Regions from separate parts of the Shigella sp. SIG6 genome, predicted to be linked through region 3. Evidence: predicted binding sites of a transcription regulator. Region 3 holds the regulator's gene; each other region holds the start of a gene.
What was found. The regulator CRP, encoded in region 3, controls carbon source genes, mostly activating them, when cyclic AMP is high. The targets are predictions, from matches to a motif close to ATGTGANNNNNNTCACAT.
Positions count from the first base shown of each region.

Region 1: msrB (peptide-methionine (R)-S-oxide reductase MsrB) is a predicted target of CRP. The motif match lies at 2,230-2,247, and genes of this name have one in related genera.
Region 2: rbsD (D-ribose pyranase) is a predicted target of CRP. The motif match lies at 1,749-1,766, and genes of this name have one in related genera.

Region 1 covers NZ_JBQZXC010000139.1:436-6,169, forward strand. The annotation lists partial or broken gene ACUU1M_RS17040 (aldo/keto reductase) at 1-9, shown strand, start outside; gene ACUU1M_RS17045 (D-hexose-6-phosphate mutarotase) at 60-944, opposite strand; gene gapA (glyceraldehyde-3-phosphate dehydrogenase) at 1,028-2,023, opposite strand; gene msrB (peptide-methionine (R)-S-oxide reductase MsrB) at 2,365-2,778, shown strand; gene ACUU1M_RS17060 (YeaC family protein) at 2,820-3,092, shown strand; gene ACUU1M_RS17065 (zinc-binding dehydrogenase) at 3,462-4,538, shown strand; gene ACUU1M_RS17070 (MFS transporter) at 4,565-5,734, shown strand, end outside.
Region 2 covers NZ_JBQZXC010000124.1:4,218-9,951, reverse strand. The annotation lists gene kup (low affinity potassium transporter Kup) at 1-1,682, shown strand, start outside; gene rbsD (D-ribose pyranase) at 1,837-2,259, shown strand; gene rbsA (ribose ABC transporter ATP-binding protein RbsA) at 2,267-3,772, shown strand; gene rbsC (ribose ABC transporter permease) at 3,777-4,742, shown strand; gene rbsB (ribose ABC transporter substrate-binding protein RbsB) at 4,767-5,657, shown strand.
Region 3 covers NZ_JBQZXC010000043.1:10,394-16,127, forward strand. The annotation lists gene ACUU1M_RS09625 (ABC transporter ATP-binding protein) at 1-1,696, shown strand, start outside; gene ACUU1M_RS09630 (hydrolase) at 1,696-2,718, shown strand; gene ACUU1M_RS09635 (YheU family protein) at 2,712-2,930, shown strand; gene ACUU1M_RS09640 (phosphoribulokinase) at 2,984-3,853, shown strand; gene ACUU1M_RS09645 (OsmC family protein) at 3,908-4,312, opposite strand; gene crp (cAMP-activated global transcriptional regulator CRP) at 4,614-5,246, shown strand; gene ACUU1M_RS09655 (YccS/YhfK family putative transporter) at 5,297-5,734, shown strand, end outside.

The sequences.
Region 1 (5,734 bases), on a different contig from region 3:
ATGGTGTGATGTTGATACGTGCCGGATGCATCGCACCCGGCACACAACATTAACGCAAATTAACGTTTGGCAACGCGAATGGATTGCGCCAGATGTGCAGGTTTCTCTTTGGTGACTTTTTGCGTTTCTGAAGCGTAAGCCGTTTCTACACAAACAAAGGTCTTGTAGCCATCGTCCGGCATGTCGCCCATGCTAACTGAAAGCGCCGGTCCCGGGTTCCAGCCGACAACGTTCAGATGATGCTGGTGGCCTACGGCGATAATACGATTCAGCGCTTCATCATTAATCACGCTGCAATCTTGCGGATTCAGATACACGCGATCGGTACTGTCAGGGAAGGTCTGAATACCGTCGGTCAGTACATCTTCTTTCGCGTCATTCACTTTATCAATGAAGCGATCGCCCAGCCCACTGACGCTTACCTTAGCGATATCTCCCACGTTAAAGTAGGTATGCAGGGCAGAGGTGGTTTCAAATTCGCCATGTGATTCAAGATCGATTTCACAGGTTTTACCCACGCGGAAATGCGCTAACAGCGTAAAGTCGTGCGGCCAGAATTTTTTCGTCTCTTCGCTTTGTGTCAATTCAAAAGTCAGCGCTACGCCATCAGCATCTTCATGATGTGATTTCAGCGTCCACGGCAGGTTGCGGGCAAAACCGTGCGCAGGCAGACCTTGTTGTGCCGCCGGACCAAACCACGGCCAGCAAACCGGTACGCCACCGCGAATAGCGACGCCATTTTTGAACGGTGTGTTGTTGCTCAACCACAGAACTTCTTCTTCACCCGCAGGTTTCCACGAGAGAAGGTGTGCGCCCTGTAATGCAAAAGAGGCTTTTACCTGGGGATGATCGACCACAATGAGGTCCAGTTCATCCAGTTTACGACGGGAGAGGACAGGGGAGATTTGTTCGATGACCGGAAGGGCAAAAATTTTCTTAATCATGACGCAGTCCTTTAACTTCATTTTATCAGGTAAAAAAAAGAGCGACCGAAGTCACTCTTTTTAGATCACAGTGTCATCTCAACTTATTTGGAGATGTGAGCGATCAGGTCCAGAACTTTGTTGGAGTAACCGGTTTCGTTGTCGTACCAGGATACCAGTTTCACGAAGTTGTCGTTCAGAGCGATACCAGCTTTAGCATCGAACACGGAAGTGCAAACTTCGCCGTTGAAATCGGTAGATACTACGTCATCTTCGGTGTAGCCCAGAACGCCTTTCATTTCGCCTTCAGCAGCAGCTTTAACGGCAGCTTTGATCTGCTCGTAAGTTGCAGCTTTTTCCAGACGAACGGTCAGGTCAACTACGGATACGTTCGGGGTCGGAACGCGGAACGCCATACCAGTCAGTTTGCCATTCAGTTCTGGCAGTACTTTACCTACAGCTTTAGCAGCACCGGTAGAGGACGGGATGATGTTCTGGGAAGCGCCGCGGCCGCCGCGCCAGTCTTTGTGAGACGGGCCATCAACGGTTTTCTGAGTAGCGGTAGTAGCGTGAACGGTGGTCATCAGACCTTCGATGATGCCGAAGTTATCGTTGATAACTTTAGCCAGCGGAGCCAGGCAGTTGGTGGTGCAGGAAGCGTTGGAAACGATGTCCTGGCCAGCATATTTGTCGAAGTTAGCGCCTTTAACGAACATCGGAGTGTTGTCTTTAGACGGACCAGTCATAACCACTTTCTTCGCACCAGCGGTGATGTGTTTACGAGCAGTTTCGTCAGTCAGGAACAGACCAGTTGCTTCAGCGACAACGTCAACACCCACTTCGTCCCATTTCAGGTTAGCCGGATCACGTTCAGCGGTAACACGGATTTTTTTACCGTTAACGATCAGATGACCGTCTTTCACTTCAACGGTACCGTCGAAACGGCCGTGAGTGGAGTCATATTTCAGCATGTATGCCATGTAATCAGCGTCTAACAGGTCGTTGATTGCAACGATCTCGATGTCAGAACGTTTCTGAGCAGCACGGAAAACAATGCGACCGATACGGCCAAAACCGTTGATACCTACTTTGATAGTCATATATTCCACCAGCTATTTGTTAGTGAATAAAAGGTTGCCTGTAAAATTACAAAAACCTTACGCAGCGTCAAGCGGAATCGTGTCAATCATTGCGACAAATCAATCCTGTGCCTAAGCATTACGCGACTGACTCGCCTCACTCTTCCTTTGGGCTTGAGACCACATGGGGTCGGCGCCCCGAATTTTAAAGGGCAATTACGATAAAAATGTGATTTTCATCACGATTTAGGTGCGGCCATTTCGTCGAGATCAAGTTTAGGACAAAATTTTGCCAGTTGGTGTTAATGTTTTGTTAGAATCAGTCACGTAATGTGAGCACGATTAAAGTGAGATGTGAGTAAATGGCTAATAAACCTTCGGCAGAAGAACTGAAAAAAAATTTGTCCGAGATGCAGTTTTACGTGACGCAGAATCATGGGACAGAACCGCCATTTACGGGTCGTTTACTGTATAACAAGCGTGACGGCGTATATCACTGTTTGATCTGCGATGCCCCGCTGTTTCATTCCGAAACCAAGTATGATTCCGGCTGTGGCTGGCCCAGTTTCTACGAACCGGTGAGTGAAGAATCCATTCGTTATATCAAAGACTTGTCACATGGAATGCAGCGCATAGAAATTCGTTGCGGTAACTGTGATGCCCATCTGGGGCATGTCTTTCCCGACGGGCCGCAACCAACAGGCGAACGTTATTGTGTTAACTCTGCTTCTTTACGCTTCACTGATGGCGAAAACGGCGAAGAAATCAACGGTTGAAAAAACGATTCAGCAACTTATTCCACAGGAGCGGAAAAATTATGAATCTTGATGACATTATCAACAGCATGACGCCTGAGGTATACCAGCGTTTGTCGACCGCCGTTGAACTGGGGAAATGGCCTGATGGCGTTGCGTTGACCGAGGAACAAAAAGAGAATTGCCTGCAACTGGTGATGCTGTGGCAAGCCCGCCATAATACCGAAGCACAGCATATGACAATTGACACAAATGGTCAGATGGTCATGAAGAGCAAACAGCAGTTAAAAGAAGATTTTGGTATCTCAGCAAAGCCTATTGCCATGTTTAAGTAAGTGGTTCATCCCCTTTTTGCCGCGGCTATGAAGGGGATAGCCAACAATGACCCCACGACTCGTCTCAATTATCTCGACCCGACCTGGCTAAGTCCCAGTCCGATCTCTTGCAGTCGCGTTCACGCCTGAATGACTTCTCCTGAACTTAAGTCTCAGACCTATTTGGCCGGTAATCCCTCTCGAATTTGCTCTTTTTGCGTCCCGCCTTCCACCAACTTGTAACAGACCCAGCCATTTTCTGCGTAATTGTGATCTAAGTTGTAAAATGCAGGTCATTATCTGTGTTGTGCAGATTTAATGTTGACCTCAAAAATCATGTGGGTAAGTATGATGGCCATCTAAGCAAAACAAAACACAGAGGATGACGCAATGAAAGCACTGGCTCGGTTTGGCAAGGCCTTTGGCGGCTACAAGATGATTCATGTCCCACAACCCATTTGTGGCCCGGAAGACGTAGTGATTGAAATTAAAGCCGCGGCAATCTGCGGCGCAGACATGAAGCACTACAATGTCGATAGCGGTTCTGATGAGTTTAACTCTATCCGCGGCCATGAGTTCGCAGGTTGTATTGCGCAGGTTGGTGAAAAAGTCAAAGACTGGAAAGTGGGGCAACGCGTCGTGTCGGATAACAGCGGTCACGTTTGCGGCGTTTGTCCGGCCTGTGAACAGGGTGATTTTCTGTGTTGTACAGAAAAAGTAAACCTTGGTCTGGATAACAATACCTGGGGCGGTGGTTTTTCCAAATATTGTCTGGTTCTTGGTGAAATTCTCAAAATTCATCGTCATGCGTTGTGGGAAATCCCTGATGGTGTTGATTATGAGGACGCAGCCGTACTTGACCCTATCTGTAATGCCTATAAATCCATCGCGCAGCAATCGAAATTCCTTCTTGGTCAGGATGTTGTCGTCATTGGCACTGGCCCACTCGGGCTGTTTTCCGTACAAATGGCGCGGATTATGGGGGCGGTAAATATCGTCGTCGTTGGTCTGCAAGAAGATGTGGCGGTCCGCTTCCCGGTTGCAAAAGAACTGGGGGCGACGGCAGTAGTAAATGGTTCTACCGAAGATGTGGTGGCGCGCTGCCAGCAAATTTGTGGCAAAGATAATCTGGGACTGGTGATTGAATGCTCCGGTGCCAATATCGCACTGAAACAAGCCATCGAAATGCTCCGCCCGAATGGGGAAGTGGTACGCGTTGGAATGGGCTTCAAACCTCTTGATTTCTCGATTAATAACATTACCGCCTGGAATAAAAGCATCATTGGGCATATGGCCTATGACTCCACCTCATGGCGTAACGCTATCCGGCTATTAGCCAGCGGCGCTATCAAAGTCAAACCGATGATCACGCATCGTATCGGCCTGTCGCAATGGCGCGAAGGGTTTGATGCGATGGTCGATAAAACCGCAATCAAAGTGATCATGACTTACGACTTTGATGAATAACTACTCTCCTGAAGGAACGTTATCGCATGGAACAGATAACAAAACCGCATTGTGGTGCACGGCTGGATCGCTTACCGGATTGCCGCTGGCATTCGTCAATGTTTGCCATCGTCGCGTTTGGCTTGCTTGTCTGCTGGAGTAATGCCGTTGGTGGCTTGATCCTCGCGCAGCTGAAAGCGTTGGGCTGGACAGATAATTCCACCACAGCCACATTCTCAGCAATCACGACCGCCGGAATGTTTCTCGGTGCGCTGGTGGGCGGCATCATTGGCGACAAAACCGGTCGCAGAAATGCGTTCATCCTCTATGAGGCCATTCATATTGCCTCGATGGTTGTCGGTGCTTTCTCACCGAATATGGATTTTCTTATTGCCTGCCGTTTTGTGATGGGCGTTGGGCTGGGAGCTTTACTGGTTACACTGTTTGCTGGTTTCACCGAATATATGCCCGGTAGAAATCGCGGAACGTGGTCCAGTCGGGTTTCCTTTATTGGCAACTGGTCATATCCGCTCTGCTCACTGATTGCGATGGGACTCACGCCGCTGATTAGTGCAGAGTGGAACTGGCGGGTACAACTGCTTATTCCTGCAATATTGTCGCTTATCGCTACGGCGCTGGCCTGGCGCTACTTTCCTGAATCCCCGCGCTGGCTGGAATCGCGCGGACGGTATCAGGAAGCCGAGAAAGTCATGCGGAGTATAGAAGAAGGCGTCATACGCCAGACGGGTAAACCTTTGCCGCCTGTGGTTATTGCAGATGACGGTAAAGCGCCACAAGCGGTGCCGTATTCAGCCTTACTGACAGGAGTATTACTGAAACGCGTGATATTAGGCTCTTGTGTGCTGATTACCATGAACGTTGTGCAGTACACACTAATTAACTGGTTGCCAACAATATTCATGACCCAGGGGATTAATTTAAAAGACTCGATTGTTTTAAATACCATGAGTATGTTTGGCGCGCCATTTGGTATTTTTATTGCCATGCTGGTGATGGATAAAATTCCGCGTAAAACAATGGGTGTGGGGCTATTAATCCTGATTGCGGTGCTCGGATATATCTATTCACTGCAAACCAGTATGTTGCTCATAACGCTGATTGGTTTCTTCCTGATTACTTTCGTCTATATGTACGTTTGCTATGCCTCGGCAGTGTATGTCCCTGAAATCTGGCCGACAGAGGCCAAACTCCGTGGC
Region 2 (5,734 bases), on a different contig from region 3:
TGGTTTCCATTAAATATCTCACCTTCGTGATGCGGGCAGATAACGCCGGTGAGGGGGGGATCCTGACGTTGATGTCGCTTGCCGGGCGTAATACGTCGGCGCGAACCACATCAATGCTGGTGATTATGGGGCTAATCGGCGGCAGCTTTTTCTATGGTGAAGTCGTCATAACACCCGCTATTTCGGTGATGTCAGCCATTGAAGGTCTGGAAATCGTCGCCCCGCAGCTGGATACCTGGATAGTTCCCCTCTCAATTATCGTTCTCACTTTATTATTTATGATTCAAAAGCATGGCACGGCTATGGTCGGTAAGCTGTTTGCGCCGATCATGCTGACCTGGTTTTTGATTCTGGCAGGACTGGGGTTACGTAGCATTATTGCTAACCCGGAAGTGCTGCATGCGCTGAATCCGATGTGGGCGGTGCATTTCTTCCTTGAATACAAAACGGTTTCTTTTATTGCATTAGGGGCAGTGGTGCTGTCGATTACGGGGGGCGAGGCGCTGTATGCTGATATGGGGCACTTTGGTAAGTTCCCTATTCGCCTGGCCTGGTTCACCGTCGTATTACCTTCCTTGACCCTTAATTACTTCGGTCAGGGAGCGTTGTTGTTAAAGAACCCGGAAGCGATTAAGAACCCGTTCTTCCTGTTGGCACCGGACTGGGCGCTGATCCCACTGCTGATCATCGCCGCACTGGCGACGGTAATTGCCTCGCAGGCGGTTATCTCTGGCGTCTTCTCATTGACGCGTCAGGCGGTACGTCTGGGATATTTGTCGCCGATGCGCATTATTCACACCTCCGAAATGGAGTCAGGGCAAATCTATATTCCGTTTGTGAACTGGATGCTCTATGTCGCGGTCGTGATTGTGATTGTCAGCTTTGAGCACTCCAGCAACCTGGCGGCGGCGTACGGGATTGCGGTGACCGGAACCATGGTACTGACGTCTATTCTCTCGACTACCGTGGCACGTCAGAACTGGCACTGGAATAAGTATTTTGTTGCGCTGATCCTGATTGCTTTCCTTTGTGTCGATATTCCATTGTTCACCGCTAACCTCGATAAACTGCTCTCCGGCGGCTGGTTGCCATTGAGCCTCGGTACTGTGATGTTTATCGTGATGACCACCTGGAAGAGCGAGCGTTTCCGCTTGCTGCGGCGGATGCATGAACATGGTAACTCTCTGGAAGCGATGATTGCTTCGCTGGAGAAATCACCGCCTGTTCGCGTGCCCGGGACCGCGGTGTATATGTCGCGTGCAATCAACGTCATTCCCTTTGCGCTGATGCATAACCTTAAACATAACAAGGTATTGCATGAGCGGGTGATTCTGTTAACTCTGCGCACCGAAGACGCGCCATATGTCCATAACGTCCGTCGGGTACAGATTGAACAACTGTCGCCCACTTTCTGGCGCGTGGTGGCAAGTTATGGTTGGCGAGAAACGCCAAACGTGGAAGAAGTTTTCCACCGCTGCGGTCTGGAAGGATTAAGTTGCCGGATGATGGAAACCTCCTTCTTTATGTCGCATGAGTCGTTGATCCTCGGCAAACGCCCGTGGTATTTGCGTCTGCGCGGCAAGCTGTACTTGCTGCTGCAACGTAATGCGCTGCGTGCACCAGATCAATTTGAAATCCCGCCAAACAGGGTTATCGAACTGGGTACTCAGGTCGAAATCTAACGCCAGACGCCTCCTTTCTTCATAAGGGGGCGTTTTTGTTTTCATGGTTAATCACCATGTAAAACGTTTCGAGGTTGATCACATTTCCGTAACGTCACGATGGTTTTCCCAACTCAGTCAGGATTAAGCTGCGGATCAGCGAAACGTTTCGCTGATGGAGAAAAAAGGCACCGTTCTTAATTCTGATATTTCATCGGTGATCTCCCGTCTGGGACATACCGATACGCTGGTGGTGTGTGATGCTGGTTTACCCATCCCCAAAAGTACAACGCGTATCGATATGGCATTAACCCAAGGTGTACCTTCTTTTATGCAGGTGCTGGGCGTCGTCACAAATGAAATGCAGGTCGAGGCTGCCATTATCGCGGAAGAGATCAAACAACATAATCCGCAACTCCACGAAACGTTGCTCACTCACCTTGAGCAGCTGCAAAAACACCAGGGAAATACCATTGAAATTCGTTACACCACGCATGAACAATTCAAACAACAAACCGCAGAAAGTCAGGCGGTAATTCGCAGCGGAGAATGTTCTCCGTATGCGAATATCATTCTCTGTGCTGGCGTGACGTTCTGAGGCCGTCATGGAAGCATTACTTCAGCTTAAAGGCATCGATAAAGCCTTCCCGGGCGTAAAAGCCCTCTCGGGCGCAGCGTTAAATGTCTATCCGGGCCGTGTGATGGCGCTGGTGGGCGAAAACGGCGCGGGTAAATCCACCATGATGAAAGTGCTTACTGGTATCTATACTCGCGATGCCGGCACGCTTTTATGGCTGGGGAAAGAAACGACATTTACCGGGCCGAAATCTTCCCAGGAAGCCGGGATTGGGATTATCCATCAGGAACTGAACCTGATCCCGCAGTTGACCATTGCCGAAAACATTTTCCTCGGTCGTGAGTTTGTTAATCGCTTTGGCAAAATTGACTGGAAAACCATGTATGTCGAAGCGGATAAATTGCTGGCTAAACTTAACCTGCGCTTTAAAAGCGACAAGTTAGTGGGCGATCTTTCCATCGGTGACCAGCAAATGGTTGAAATCGCCAAAGTGCTGAGCTTTGAGTCGAAAGTCATCATTATGGATGAACCGACCGATGCGCTGACCGATACCGAAACCGAATCCCTGTTCCGCGTCATCCGCGAGCTGAAATCGCAAGGCCGCGGTATTGTCTATATCTCCCACCGCATGAAAGAAATCTTCGAGATTTGCGATGACGTTACCGTTTTTCGTGATGGGCAATTTATTGCTGAGCGCGAAGTGGCATCACTGACCGAAGATTCGCTGATTGAGATGATGGTGGGCCGCAAGCTGGAAGATCAATATCCACACCTGGACAAAGCGCCAGGAGATATCCGCCTGAAAGTCGATAATCTCTGCGGACCTGGCGTTAACGATGTCTCTTTTACTTTACGCAAAGGCGAAATTCTTGGCGTCTCTGGTTTGATGGGCGCAGGTCGTACCGAACTGATGAAAGTGCTCTACGGCGCACTGCCGCGCACCAGCGGTTACGTCACCCTGGATGGGCATGAAGTCGTTACCCGTTCACCGCAGGATGGCCTGGCAAACGGCATTGTGTATATCTCCGAAGACCGTAAACGTGACGGTTTAGTGCTGGGCATGTCAGTAAAAGAGAACATGTCGCTGACAGCGCTGCGCTACTTCAGCCGCGCTGGCGGCAGTTTGAAGCATGCCGATGAACAGCAGGCTGTGAGTGATTTCATTCGTCTGTTTAATGTGAAAACGCCGTCGATGGAACAGGCAATTGGTCTGCTTTCCGGTGGCAATCAGCAAAAAGTGGCGATTGCCCGCGGTCTGATGACACGCCCCAAAGTATTGATCCTTGATGAGCCTACCCGTGGCGTAGATGTCGGCGCGAAAAAAGAGATCTATCAACTGATTAACCAGTTCAAAGCCGATGGCTTGAGTATCATTCTGGTGTCATCGGAGATGCCAGAAGTATTAGGCATGAGCGATCGCATCATCGTCATGCATGAAGGGCATCTCAGCGGGGAATTTACTCGTGAGCAGGCCACCCAGGAAGTGTTAATGGCTGCCGCTGTGGGCAAGCTTAATCGCGTGAATCAGGAGTAAAAAAATGACAACCCAGACTGTCTCTGGTCGCCGTTATTTCACGAAAGCGTGGCTGATGGAGCAGAAATCGCTTATCGCTCTGCTGGTGCTGATCGCGATTGTCTCGACGTTAAGCCCGAACTTTTTCACCATCAATAACTTATTCAATATTCTCCAGCAAACTTCGGTGAACGCCATTATGGCGGTCGGGATGACGCTGGTGATCCTGACGTCGGGCATAGACTTGTCGGTAGGTTCTCTGTTGGCGCTAACCGGTGCAGTTGCTGCATCTATCGTCGGCATTGAAGTCAATGCGCTGGTGGCTGTCGCTGCTGCTCTCACGTTAGGTGCCGCAATTGGTGCGGTAACCGGGGTGATTGTAGCGAAAGGTCGCGTCCAGGCGTTTATCGCTACGCTGGTTATGATGCTTTTACTGCGCGGCGTGACCATGGTTTATACCAACGGTAGCCCAGTGAATACCGGCTTTACTGAGAACGCCGATCTGTTTGGCTGGTTTGGTATTGGTCGTCCGCTGGGCGTACCGACGCCAGTCTGGATCATGGGGATTGTCTTCCTCGCGGCCTGGTACATGCTGCATCACACGCGTCTGGGGCGTTACATCTACGCGCTGGGCGGCAACGAAGCGGCAACGCGTCTTTCTGGTATCAACGTCAATAAAATCAAAATCATCGTCTATTCTCTTTGTGGTCTGCTGGCATCGCTGGCCGGGATCATTGAAGTGGCGCGTCTCTCCTCTGCACAACCCACGGCGGGGACTGGCTATGAGCTGGATGCTATTGCTGCGGTGGTTCTGGGCGGTACGAGTCTGGCGGGCGGAAAAGGTCGCATTGTTGGGACGTTGATCGGCGCATTAATTCTTGGCTTCCTTAATAATGGATTGAATTTGTTAGGTGTTTCCTCCTATTACCAGATGATCGTCAAAGCGGTGGTGATTTTGCTGGCGGTGCTGGTAGACAACAAAAAGCAGTAATAACGACTACAGGACATCTTGAATATGAACATGAAAAAACTGGCTACCCTGGTTTCCGCTGTTGCGCTAAGCGCCACCGTCAGTGCGAATGCGATGGCAAAAGACACCATCGCGCTGGTGGTCTCCACGCTTAACAACCCGTTCTTTGTATCGCTGAAAGATGGCGCGCAGAAAGAGGCGGATAAACTTGGCTATAACCTGGTGGTGCTGGACTCCCAGAACAACCCGGCGAAAGAGCTGGCGAATGTGCAGGACTTAACCGTTCGCGGCACCAAAATTCTGCTGATTAACCCGACCGACTCCGACGCAGTGGGTAATGCTGTGAAGATGGCTAACCAGGCGAACATTCCGGTTATCACTCTTGACCGCCAGGCAACGAAAGGTGAAGTGGTGAGCCACATTGCATCTGATAACGTACTGGGCGGCAAAATCGCCGGTGATTACATCGCGAAGAAAGCGGGTGAAGGTGCCAAAGTTATCGAGCTGCAAGGTATTGCCGGTACATCCGCAGCCCGTGAACGTGGCGAAGGCTTCCAGCAGGCCGTTGCTGCTCACAAGTTTAATGTTCTTGCCAGCCAGCCAGCAGATTTTGATCGCACCAAAGGTTTGAACGTAATGCAGAACCTGTTGACCGCTCATCCGGATGTTCAGGCTGTATTCGTGCAGAATGATGAAATGGCGCTGGGCGCGCTGCGCGCACTGCAAACTGCCGGTAAATCGGATGTGATGGTCGTCGGATTTGACGGTACACCGGATGGCGAAAAAGCGGTGAATGATGGCAAACTAGCAGCGACTATCGCTCAGCTACCCGATCAGATTGGCGCGAAAGGCGTTGAAACCGCAGATAAAGTGCTGAAAGGCGAGAAAGTTCAGGCTAAGTATCCGGTTGATCTGAAACTGGTTGTTAAGCAGTAGTTTTAATCAGGTTGTATGACCTGATGGTGACATAAATACGTCATCGACAGATGAACGTGTAATATAATATAAAGAAA
Region 3 (5,734 bases):
GCCAGCGTTACCGCAAGCGGCGCTGGAATATGTCATTGACGGCGACCGTGAATATCGTCAACTGGAAGCGCAGCTGCACGACGCCAACGAACGTAACGACGGGCACACCATTGCGACCATTCATAGCAAGCTGGATGCTATTGACGCATGGAGTATTCGCTCCCGTGCCGCCAGCCTGCTGCACGGCCTCGGTTTCAGCAATGAACAACTGGAGCGCCCGGTAAGTGATTTCTCCGGTGGCTGGCGTATGCGTCTTAACCTTGCCCAAGCGCTGATTTGCCGTTCAGACTTGCTGCTGCTCGACGAACCGACTAACCACCTCGATCTCGATGCCGTTATCTGGCTGGAAAAATGGTTGAAGAGCTATCAGGGCACGCTGATCCTGATCTCTCACGACCGCGACTTCCTCGATCCGATCGTTGATAAAATTATTCATATCGAACAACAAAGCATGTTCGAGTACACCGGCAACTACAGTTCGTTTGAAGTACAGCGCGCCACCCGTCTGGCGCAGCAACAAGCGATGTACGAAAGCCAGCAGGAACGCGTGGCACATCTGCAAAGTTATATCGATCGTTTCCGTGCCAAAGCCACCAAAGCGAAGCAGGCCCAGAGCCGCATTAAGATGCTGGAACGTATGGAGCTGATTGCCCCCGCACACGTCGACAACCCGTTCCGCTTTAGCTTCCGCGCGCCGGAAAGCCTGCCAAATCCGTTACTGAAGATGGAAAAGGTCAGCGCAGGCTATGGCGATCGCATTATTCTCGACTCGATTAAATTGAATCTGGTCCCCGGCTCGCGCATTGGTCTGTTAGGCCGCAACGGCGCAGGTAAATCGACATTAATCAAACTGTTAGCCGGTGAACTTGCGCCAGTCAGCGGTGAAATTGGTCTGGCGAAAGGGATCAAGCTCGGCTACTTCGCCCAGCATCAACTTGAATACCTGCGCGCCGACGAATCACCTATTCAACATCTGGCACGTTTAGCGCCGCAGGAGCTGGAACAAAAACTGCGTGACTACCTCGGCGGCTTTGGTTTCCTGGGCGATAAAGTAACCGAAGAAACGCGCCGCTTCTCCGGTGGGGAAAAAGCCCGCCTGGTGCTGGCATTAATTGTCTGGCAGCGTCCGAATCTGCTGCTGCTCGACGAACCGACTAACCACCTTGACCTCGACATGCGTCAGGCACTCACCGAAGCATTAATCGAGTTTGAAGGCGCGCTGGTTGTCGTTTCGCACGACCGTCATTTGCTGCGTTCCACCACTGACGATCTCTACCTGGTTCACGATCGTAAAGTCGAACCGTTCGACGGCGATCTGGAAGATTATCAACAGTGGTTGAGCGACGTACAAAAGCAGGAAAACCAGACCGACGAAGCGCCAAAAGAGAACGCGAACAGCGCCCAGGCACGTAAAGATCAGAAGCGTCGGGAAGCGGAGCTGCGTGCGCAAACCCAGCCGCTGCGTAAAGAGATTGCCCGTCTGGAAAAAGAGATGGAGAAGCTGAACGCGCAACTGGCGCAGGCGGAAGAGAAACTCGGCGACAGCGAACTGTATGACCAGAGCCGTAAAGCGGAGTTGACCGCCTGCCTGCAACAGCAAGCCAGCGCCAAATCCGGCCTGGAAGAGTGCGAAATGGCGTGGCTGGAAGCCCAGGAGCAGCTTGAGCAGATGCTGCTGGAAGGCCAAAGCAACTGATGGCGCAGATAACGACGACCGATGCCAATGAATTTAGCAGCAGTGCTGAATTCACCCCTATGCGCGGCTTTAGCAATTGTCATCTACAAACTATGCTGCCGCGTTTGTTTCGTCGTCAGGTGAAATTCACCCCGTACTGGCAGCGGCTGGAGTTGCCCGACGGCGATTTTGTCGATCTCTCGTGGAGTGAAGACCCCGCACAGGCGAAACATAAACCGCGTTTAGTGGTGTTTCACGGGCTGGAAGGCAGTCTCAATAGCCCTTACGCCCACGGTCTGGTTGAGGCGGCGCAAAAGCGCGGCTGGCTGGGCGTGGTGATGCATTTTCGCGGATGCAGCGGTGAACCAAACCGTATGCACCGCATTTACCATTCGGGCGAAACCGAAGACGCCAGTTGGTTTTTACGCTGGCTGCAACGCGAATTTGGTCATGCGCCAACGGCTGCCGTCGGCTATTCGCTCGGCGGTAATATGCTGGCCTGTTTGCTGGCAAAGGAAGGCAATGATCTCCCGGTTGATGCGGCGGTGATTGTCTCTGCGCCGTTTATGCTGGAAGCCTGTAGCTATCATATGGAAAAGGGCTTTTCCCGCGTTTATCAGCGTTACTTGCTGAACCTGTTAAAAGCCAATGCCGCGCGCAAGCTGGCAGCCTACCCCGGAACGCTGCCGATTAATCTCGCGCAGTTAAAATCGGTACGTCGCATCCGTGAATTTGACGATCTAATCACCGCCAGAATTCACGGCTACGCCGACGCTATCGACTATTATCGTCAGTGTAGCGCCATGCCGATGCTGAACCGGATCGCCAAACCGACGCTGATTATTCACGCCAAAGACGATCCGTTTATGGATCATCAGGTGATCCCAAAACCGGAAAGTCTCCCCTCGCAGGTGGAGTATCAACTGACTGAACATGGCGGTCATGTTGGCTTTATTGGCGGTACATTACTTCATCCGCAAATGTGGCTGGAGTCACGCATTCCTGACTGGTTAACAACGTATCTGGAGGCGAAATCATGTTGATTCCGTGGCAAGACCTCTCCCCCGAAACGCTGGAAAATTTAATTGAAAGCTTTGTGTTACGTGAAGGCACCGATTATGGTGAACATGAGCGTACACTTGAACAGAAAGTCGCCGACGTCAAACGCCAGCTACAGTGCGGAGAAGCGGTGCTGGTATGGTCGGAGCTGCACGAAACGGTCAATATTATGCCGCGCAGTCAGTTTCGCGAATAACCTGCAACCGTCGGCGGACGAGATAATAGTGATAGCTAAGTCATGGAGTTACTATGTCTGCCAAACATCCGGTCATTGCGGTAACAGGATCCAGCGGCGCGGGGACCACCACCACCAGCCTCGCGTTTCGTAAAATATTCGCGCAGTTAAATCTGCATGCAGCTGAGGTGGAAGGCGACAGTTTTCACCGTTACACCCGCCCGGAAATGGACATGGCGATCCGCAAAGCGCGCGACGCCGGGCGGCATATCAGCTACTTCGGCCCCGAAGCGAACGACTTCGGCCTGCTGGAACAAACCTTCATTGAATACGGTCAGAGCGGCAAAGGGAAATCTCGCAAATATCTGCATACCTACGACGAAGCCGTACCCTGGAATCAGGTACCGGGAACATTCACCCCCTGGCAACCTTTACCAGAACCCACTGATGTACTGTTTTATGAAGGTTTACACGGCGGCGTAGTCACGCCACAGCATAACGTTGCGCAGCATGTGGACTTACTGGTCGGCGTAGTGCCTATCGTTAACCTTGAGTGGATTCAAAAACTGATCCGCGACACCAGCGAGCGCGGGCACTCACGAGAAGCAGTAATGGACTCGGTAGTGCGTTCAATGGAAGACTATATCAACTACATCACACCGCAGTTTTCCCGCACCCATCTTAACTTCCAGCGCGTTCCCACCGTCGACACTTCAAACCCGTTCGCGGCAAAAGGTATCCCGTCGCTGGATGAAAGCTTTGTGGTGATCCATTTTCGTAATCTGGAAGGGATCGATTTCCCTTGGCTGCTGGCGATGTTGCAAGGCTCATTCATTTCCCACATCAATACGTTAGTGGTACCTGGCGGCAAAATGGGGCTGGCAATGGAATTAATTATGCTGCCGCTGGTGCAACGATTGATGGAAGGAAAGAAAATCGAGTAACTTTACTATTATGCCGGATAAAATACTATCCGGCTTCACAACGGGATAGTTAAGTCACGCGGCAACCACTTCATACGAGTGAGTAATATTCACCGCTTTTTCCAGCATCAACGCCACTGAACAATATTTCTCGGCAGAGAGATCAACCGCACGCGCAACCGCTGCGTCTTTCAGGTCGCGACCGGTGACGATAAAATGCAGATTAATGTGCGTAAACAGGCGTGGTGCCTCTTCGCGGCGTTCAGAGGTCAATTTTACTTCACAATCGACCACATCCTGACGCCCTTTTTGCAGGATCGAAACCACATCGATGGCACTGCAACCACCCGCCGCCATCAACACCATTTCCATCGGACTTGGTGCTTTATCGCCTGAGTTGCCGTCCATTAAAATCTGGTGACCAGAGGCGGATTCGCCCAGAAAAGTTAACCCTTCGACCCACTTCACTCGCGCTTGCATTTTTGCTACTCCACTGCGTCAATTTTCCTGACAGAGTACGCGTACTAACCAAATCGCGCAACGGAAGGCGACCTGGGTCATGCTGAAGCGAGACACCAGGAGACACAAAGCGAAAGCTATGCTAAAACAGTCAGGATGCTACAGTAATACATTGATGTACTGCATGTATGCAAAGGACGTCACATTACCGTGCAGTACAGTTGATAGCCCCTTCCCAGGTAGCGGGAAGCATATTTCGGCAATCCAGAGACAGCGGCGTTATCTGGCTCTGGAGAAAGCTTATAACAGAGGATAACCGCGCATGGTGCTTGGCAAACCGCAAACAGACCCGACTCTCGAATGGTTCTTGTCTCATTGCCACATTCATAAGTACCCATCCAAGAGCACGCTTATTCACCAGGGTGAAAAAGCGGAAACGCTGTACTACATCGTTAAAGGCTCTGTGGCAGTGCTGATCAAAGACGAAGAGGGTAAAGAAATGATCCTCTCCTATCTGAATCAGGGTGATTTTATTGGCGAACTGGGCCTGTTTGAAGAGGGCCAGGAACGTAGCGCATGGGTACGTGCGAAAACCGCCTGTGAAGTGGCTGAAATTTCGTACAAAAAATTTCGCCAATTGATTCAGGTAAACCCGGACATTCTGATGCGTCTGTCTGCACAGATGGCGCGTCGTCTGCAAGTCACTTCAGAGAAAGTGGGCAACCTGGCGTTCCTCGACGTGACGGGCCGCATTGCACAGACTCTGCTGAACCTGGCAAAACAACCAGATGCTATGACTCACCCGGACGGTATGCAAATCAAAATTACCCGTCAGGAAATCGGTCAGATTGTCGGCTGTTCTCGTGAAACCGTGGGACGCATTCTGAAGATGCTGGAAGATCAGAACCTGATCTCCGCACACGGTAAAACCATCGTCGTTTACGGCACTCGTTAATCCCGTCGGAGTGGCGCGTTACCTGGTAGCGCGCCATTTTGTTTCCCCCGATGTGGCGCAGACTGATTTATCACCCCGATATCAACTATGCACTTCGACAAACGCTGGTGCTATGTTTGCCCGTGGCCGTTGGGTTAATGCTTGGCGAATTACGATTCGGTCTGCTCTTCTCCCTCGTTCCTGCCTGTTGCAATATTGCGGGCCTTGATACGCCTCATAAACGTTTTTTCAAACACTTAATCATTGGTGCGTCGCTGTTTGCCACCTGTAGCTTACTGACACAGCTGCTACTGGTAAAAGATGTTCCCCTGCCCTTTTTGCTGACCGGATTAACGCTGGTACTTGGCGTCACTGCTGAGCTGGGGCCATTGCACGCAAAATTGCTTCCTGCATCGCTGCTCGCCGCCATTTTTACCCTCAGTCTGGCGGGATACATGCCGGTCTGGGAACCATTGCTCATCTATGCGTTGGGCACTCTCTGGTACGGA